2 regions of the Streptomyces gobitricini genome follow, and region 1 is predicted to be linked to the other one. Evidence: riboswitches for the same ligand, from Rfam matches in the RefSeq annotation. Region 1 holds a riboswitch; the other holds the start of a gene.
The links. A riboswitch is a leader RNA that binds a small molecule or an ion and turns the genes downstream of it on or off. The one in region 1 is predicted to bind ZMP and ZTP.

Region 1 (3,396 bases):
GGCCCGGGCGGGGTCCGTCGCTGCGGGGCGTGCGACGCGGGTGCGCGACGCCGGGTGCGCGACGCGCGTCCGGGCTCGGGAGGCCGGGGCCGGGCCCCGGTCGGGGGGCGGGGCCGGGCCCCGGTCGGGGGGCGGGGCCGGGCCCCGGTCGGGGGGCGGGGGTCAGGCGGGGATGCCGGGGGCCGGGTGGGCGGCCATCAGGTCGGCGACCTCGGCACGGATCACGGCCAGGGCGGCCTCGTCGCCGCTGCGGGCGGCGGTGACGCCCCGGTCGATCCAGCCGGCGACGGCCGCCATGTGCTCCGTACCGAGGCCTCGCGAGGTGAGGGACGGGGTGCCGATGCGGATGCCGGAGGGGTCGAAGGGCTTACGAGGGTCGTAGGGAACGGTGTTGTAGTTCACGACGATCCCCGCCCGGTCCAGGGCTTTCGCGGCGATCTTGCCCGGCACGTCCTTGGGTGTGAGGTCCATCAGGATCAGGTGGTTGTCCGTGCCGCCGGAGACCAGGTCGAAGCCCCGGACCAGGAGTTCCTCCGCGAGGGCCTTGGCGTTGGCGACGACCGCGTGCGCGTAGTCCCGGAAGGCGGGCCGGGACGCCTCGCGGAGGGCGACGGCGATGGCGGCGGTGGTCTGGTTGTGGGGGCCGCCCTGGAGGCCGGGGAAGACCGCCTTGTCGATGGCCTTGGCGTGCTCCTCGCGGCACATGAGCATCGCGCCGCGCGGGCCGCGCAGGGTCTTGTGCGTGGTCGTGGAGATCACGTCGGCGTGCGGCACCGGCGACGGGTGGGCGCCGCCCGCGATCAGGCCCGCGATGTGGGCCACGTCGGCGACCAGGACGGCGCCCGCCTCGCGGGCGATCTCCGCGAAGGCGGTGAAGTCGATGGTCCGGGGCAGGGCGGTGCCGCCGCAGAAGATGACCTTGGGCCGCTCCTTGAGGGCGAGGTCGCGCACCTCGTCGAAGTCGACGAGCCCGGTGTCGTGGCGGACGCCGTACTGGACGCCGCGGAACCAGGTGCCGGTGGCGGAGACGCCCCAGCCGTGGGTGAGGTGGCCGCCCATCGGGAGGGCCATGCCCATCACGGTGTCGCCGGGCTGGGCGAAGGCCAGGTACACGGCGAGGTTGGCCGGGGAGCCCGAGTAGGGCTGGACGTTGGCGTGGTCGACGCCGAAGAGGGCCTTGGCCCGGCCGATGGCGAGCAGCTCGACCTGGTCGATGTTCTGCTGGCCCTCGTAGTAGCGCCGGCCCGCGTAGCCCTCGCTGTACTTGTTCTGCAGGACGGTGCCGGACGCCTCCAGGACCGCCTGCGAGACGTAGTTCTCGCTGGGGATCAGCCGCAGGGTGTCGGCCTGGAGCCGCTCCTCCGCACCGACGAGCGCCGCGAGTTCGGGATCGGTGGCGGCGAGGGCGGGGTGGTGGGCGGGGTGGTCGGCGGGCAGGGGAATGCTGGTCATGGCGTCCTCCAGGGGGCCGGCAGCACGGACGAAGGCCTTCGGGTGCCCAGGCGGGCGGCACCCTCGTGTGATCTGCCGCGCACGGCTCCCCCGGGGTCGCTTCCCCGTACGCCAGTCGCCGCGCGTACCGCCCACCCTAGCCACCACGCCGCCCGCGAGGTTTCCCCGTCCGCATGGCGAGCGACGATAGAAAGGGGCGCCACCACCGCCCCCAGCCGCAGGACGAACGGAGATCCCGTGCCGAGCACACAAGAGGCGATCGCTTCCGCGGAGGCGCACAGCGCGCACAACTACCACCCCTTGCCCGTCGTCGTCGCGGCGGCGGACGGTGCGTGGATGACCGATGTCGAGGGGCGCCGTTACCTCGACATGCTCGCCGGCTATTCGGCGCTCAACTTCGGGCACGGCAACCGGCGGCTGATCGAGGCCGCGAAGGCGCAGTTGGAGCGGGTGACGCTGACGTCCCGGGCGTTCCACCACGACCGGTTCGCGGACTTCTGCGCACAGCTCGCCGAATTCTGCGGCATGGAGATGGTGCTGCCGATGAACACCGGGGCGGAGGCGGTGGAGACCGCCGTGAAGACCGCCCGCAAGTGGGGGTACCGCGTCAAGGGCGTGCCGGACGGCATGGCGAAGATCATCGTCGCGGCGGACAACTTCCACGGCCGTACGACCACGATCGTCAGCTTCTCCACCGACCCCGAGGCGCGTGCCGACTACGGCCCCTACACACCGGGGTTCGAGATCGTGCCGTACGGGGACATCGCGGCGCTGGAACAGGCCATGACGGACAACACGGTGGCCGTACTGCTGGAGCCGATCCAGGGCGAGGCGGGGGTGCTGGTGCCCCCGCCCGGGTACCTGCCGGCGGTCCGCGAACTGACGCGGCAGCGGAACGTGCTGTTCGTCGCGGACGAGATCCAGTCGGGCCTGGGCCGCACGGGCCGGACGTTCGCGTGCGAACACGAGGGCGTGGTCCCGGACATGTACGTGCTGGGCAAGGCGCTGGGCGGCGGCGTCGTCCCGGTGTCGGCGGTCGTGTCGAGCGCGGCGGTGCTGGGCGTGCACCGGCCGGGTGAGCACGGGTCGACGTTCGGCGGCAACCCGCTGGCGTGTGCGGTGGCGTTGGAGGTGCTGGCGATGCTGCGCACCGGCGAGTACCAGCAGCGGGCGGCCGAGCTGGGGGACCACCTCCACCACGAGCTGGGGCTGATGGTCGGCGGCGGCGCCGTGGAGGCGGTGCGCGGCCGCGGTCTGTGGGCGGGCGTGGACATCGTGCCCAGCCTGGGCACGGGCCGGGAGATCTCGGAGAAGCTGATGGACCGCGGGGTCCTGGTCAAGGACACCCACGGTTCCACGATCCGGATCGCCCCGCCCCTGGTGATCAGCAAGGAGGACCTCGACTGGGGCCTCGAACAACTGCGCCAGGTCCTGCGCTGAGCCCGGCGCCCCGGCCGGGCGGGCGCCGCCCGGCACCGGTGGCCTTCGCGGGACGGTGGCCTTCGCGGGACGGTGGCCGGCGGGTGCGTACGGGCGGCGCCTCTCGGGCCGGTGAACGCGGCGGTGGCCCACCGGCCGGTGACCCCGTCTTCCGCGGGTTGCCCACCGGCCCGTCGCCCGGACCGCCGGAGGGGTGGCCGGGCCGCGACCGGGGGCGGCGTCAGGGGAGGGCGCGGCAGAGGGCGTCCAGGGCGCCGGACCAGGCGCTGTCCGTCGGGGTGGCGTAGCCGACCACGAGGGCGTCGCGGCCGGGTGGCACGGCCGGGTGGCGGAAGGCGTCCAGCCCCTGGACGGCCAGGCCCTGCCACGACGCGGCCTGGACGACGGTCCGTTCGGTGCCGGGCGGGAGTTCCAGCACGGCGTGGAGCCCCGCCGCGATACCGCTCACACGGATGTCGGGCGCCCGTTCGGCGAGCGCGGCCACGAGCTGGTCACGCCGCCGGC
Region 2 (3,396 bases), on a different contig from region 1:
GACGCGGCCGCACGGGCGTACCGGATGCTGGCGGAAGCACTGGTGGCCGGACACGAGGACCGGCCGGTGGAGGTGCCGTTGACGGCCCGACAGGACGCGGCACGGCTGGCCGCCTCCGCGACGTGGGCACCGGCCGCGCTCGACCGGCTCGCCACCGGCACCGGCCGTGGGCGGGCCGACCTGGACGTGGCCACGCGCGCGTGGCGGCTGGGCGGCGCGGAGGCGCTGGCCGTGCTGGACGAGGACTGGACGCCCGGGGCGGAGCTGCTGGCGCGGGCCGAGGCGGGGCTCGCCGCCGGCTGGGAGGAGGGCGAGCGTCCACTGTTGCGGCCCGACCGACCGGGCCGATGGGCAGTGGCCGGGACGGACATGCAGCTCCGGTTGGACCGGGACGGCCGGTGGTGGCCGTACCGCGAGGAGTCCGGCCGCTGGGTTCCGGCGGGGCCGCCCGGCCACGACCCGGCCACCGCCCTGGCCGGCGCCCTGGAGGACGAGGTCTGAGGCCACGGGCTGCCCGTCCGGAGGGCCCCGGACGGGCGCCTGCCGTCAGGGCACTGTGGGGGTCGGCCGACCGAGGAGGGGCTCCCGCCCTCGCTGGCCCGGGCGGCAGCACGAGGGCACGGGGGGCGCGGGGGCACGCGCCACTGCGGCGTGCGGTCGCGGCGGCGCACGCACGGCTCCTGCCCCCGCCGGCTGTCGGCCGGGTACCAGTACCGGGCGCCGTACGGGGGACCGCACGGCGCCCGCGCGACACGGGGCTACGCGAGCTGCCGCTCCGCCGCGTCCACGGTCTGGGCGAGCAGCACCGCGATGGTCATCGGCCCGACGCCGCCCGGCACCGGCGTGATCAGGCTCGCGCGGGTGGCGGCGGTCTCGAAGTCGACGTCACCGACGTTTCCGGGGTTGTAGCCAGCGTCGACGACCACGGCGCCCGGCTTGAGGTCCTCGCCCTTGATGAAGCGAGGCCGTCCCACCGCGGCGACCAGGATGTCGGCCTCCCGTACGGCCGCCGAGAGGTCGGCGGTGTACGAGTGGCAGTAGGTCACCGTCGCGTTCCGTGCGAGCAGCATCATGCCGACGGGTTTGCCGAGGATGGCACTTCGCCCGACGACGACGGCGCGCTTGCCGGCCGGATCGACGTCGTACGCGTCGAGCAGCCGCATGATGCCGCCGGGCGTGCAGGAGACGAATCCCGGCAGACCGAAACTCATCGTCGCGAAGGAGCTGAAGGTGACGCCGTCGACGTCCTTCTCGGGGGCGATCGCCTCGAAGGCGGCCCGCTCGTCGATCCCCGGGCCGACCGGGTGCTGGAGCAGGATGCCGTGGACCTCGGGATCGTTCGACAGGCCTTCGAGGACGGCGACGAGTTCGGCGGTGGTCGCCGTGGCGGGCAGCTCTACGTGGCGGGATCGGATACCGGCCTTCTCGCAGCGGGCTCGCTTCATCCGCACATAGGTCACCGAGGCCGGGTCCTCGCCGACCAGGACGGTGGCGAGACAGGGCCGCGTGCCGGTGCGGTGGGCGAGGCCGGCGGCGCGGGCCGCGGTCTCCGCGAGGAGGCGGCGGGCGAGGCCGCTGCCGTCCATCAGGCGGGCGGTGGCGGGAGTGGAGGACATGACGGGCTCCGGGCGGTCATCAGTGGATCGCCCAGGCGCGCGGCAGTGGCGTCGGTCCGCCGGGCCGCTCCCCGGTGGTACTCCACCCAAGCGCCAGTCACGGCCCGGCGCCCACTCTACGGGAGGGCTTCCGACCGGTTCCGACGGGCCCGTTCGGTCGGCCCGCTTGTGAGGCCGGCCGGCGCGACCACCTCACCAGGCGAGGAAGGCGTACACGGTCTTGCCCTCGTCGTTGGGCACGGTGATGGTCTGTTCGGCGACGGTGTTGATCAGGTGCCATCCCACCCCGCCCCGGCCGGTGAGGTCGACTGGACGGGCCTCTGGCGCCGCGGAGTTGGTGTCGGCCACCGCGACCTGCACGGTGTCGGCCACGGCCCGCATATGGAGGCTGAAGGGGCCGGGGGCGTACGCGAAGGCGTTGGAGGCCAATTCGGCGACGACCAACACCACGTCGTCGTGTGCGTCGGGCGAGGTGGGCGGCTGCATGCGCGCCAAACCGTGGAGAAAGACGGCCGCGCCCTCGCGTGCCTCGCTCACATTGCTCAGTGCGCCCTCGAAACGCCAGGATTGTTCGACGGCCAAGGTGTTCAGGCCGGCTTCGCTTTGCGCGGGTTTTCGTTCGGCGGCCATGACATTCTCCCTTTCGTTCTCGCGAACCTCGGGTTGCCATGTCGGCTTCCCGATCCCTGAGCGGGTATGTCCGCCTTCCGGCTTTTGTGTGAGCGCAGGTGGCAAGCCGCCTTTCATGGGCAGCACTTCGGTCCGCCGCATACGGATAGCCGGGCCGGAAATGGCAGGCGCCTGTGTACTGCCGTCGCGCCGTTCACCCGTCATGTATGGCGGGGGCGTACGGGTGAACGGGGCGACTCAGGTCATGGCTGCCGGGCGGCCGGGCGGGCCCGGGCGCCGGATCCGACAGGTGTCACTCGCATCGGTGGCTGACCGGGCCGTCCGGCCCAGTCAGGGCGGTCAGCCGCGTCCGTCTCCGTCCGGCTGGGCATGTACTGGGCGTGTAAGCGACGCATAGCCGCGCACGTACCCCTACGACACAGCGAGAGACACCTGTGAACCTGCGAAATCGTCTTTCCCACCGCTGGCGTAGAGCGGCGGTCGCCTTCCTGGCCGGGTGCTGCCTCATGACTGCCGCCGGCTGCGGCTCCACTCAGGGCGAATACAACCCGCCGGGCGCGAATGCCCGCATCGGCTCGGTGCTCATCCGCTACGCCCACATCGCCGAACCCCCCGACGGGCCCTGGGAGCCGGGGGACGACGCCCCGCTGTACATGTGGCTGTTCAACCAGGGTGAGCGCCCTGACAGGCTGCTCGGGGCCGAGACCACTGTCGCGCGGTCCGTCGACATCGTCACCGCCGAAGGCAGCACCCGCGGCCCGGTGGAGGTGCCCGTCGGCAAACCCGTCGAGCTGAGCAAGGAGCAGCCGCATCTGCTGCTGCGGGGGCTGCGCGAGCAACTGCGGGGCGGCGACTACGCGTGGGTGACCCTGCGCTTCCAGCATGCCGGTGAGGTGGCCCTCCAGGTGCACGCGCAGCTGCCCACCTATGTCGACGAGGACGTCACCAAGGCACCCGGACTGACATCCCCCTCGCCGGGTTCCTGACGGCCAAGGGCCGCACGGCCCCGTTCGGTTCGGACCGAGGGACCGCTCCGCACGCCGGAACCGATCCGGCTCCGACGGTTACGGTGACGGTGGCGGTGGCGGTGGCGGTGGCGCGTGGCGGTGGCGGTGGCGGTCCGCACGGTCCGGTCAGTGGGTCCGGTCGT

Region 2: it holds a riboswitch for ZMP and ZTP, as region 1 does, so the genes downstream of both, ABD347_RS16410 (bifunctional 5,10-methylenetetrahydrofolate dehydrogenase/5,10-methenyltetrahydrofolate cyclohydrolase) here and ABD347_RS27325 (serine hydroxymethyltransferase) in region 1, are expected to answer to the same signal.

The regions. Positions count from the first base shown of each region.
Region 1 is NZ_BAAASR010000040.1:32,997-36,392, forward strand. Features, by position in the region: gene ABD347_RS27325 (serine hydroxymethyltransferase) at 163-1,452, opposite strand; ZMP/ZTP riboswitch at 1,490-1,581, opposite strand; gene rocD (ornithine--oxo-acid transaminase) at 1,690-2,892, shown strand; gene pdxR (MocR-like pyridoxine biosynthesis transcription factor PdxR) at 3,113-3,396, opposite strand, start outside.
Region 2 is NZ_BAAASR010000018.1:213,207-216,602, forward strand. Features, by position in the region: gene ABD347_RS16405 (SWIM zinc finger family protein) at 1-501, shown strand, start outside; gene ABD347_RS16410 (bifunctional 5,10-methylenetetrahydrofolate dehydrogenase/5,10-methenyltetrahydrofolate cyclohydrolase) at 759-1,616, opposite strand; ZMP/ZTP riboswitch at 1,639-1,727, opposite strand; gene ABD347_RS16415 (ATP-binding protein) at 1,809-2,246, opposite strand; gene ABD347_RS16420 (copper chaperone PCu(A)C) at 2,753-3,232, shown strand; gene ABD347_RS16425 (DUF2254 domain-containing protein) at 3,380-3,396, opposite strand, start outside.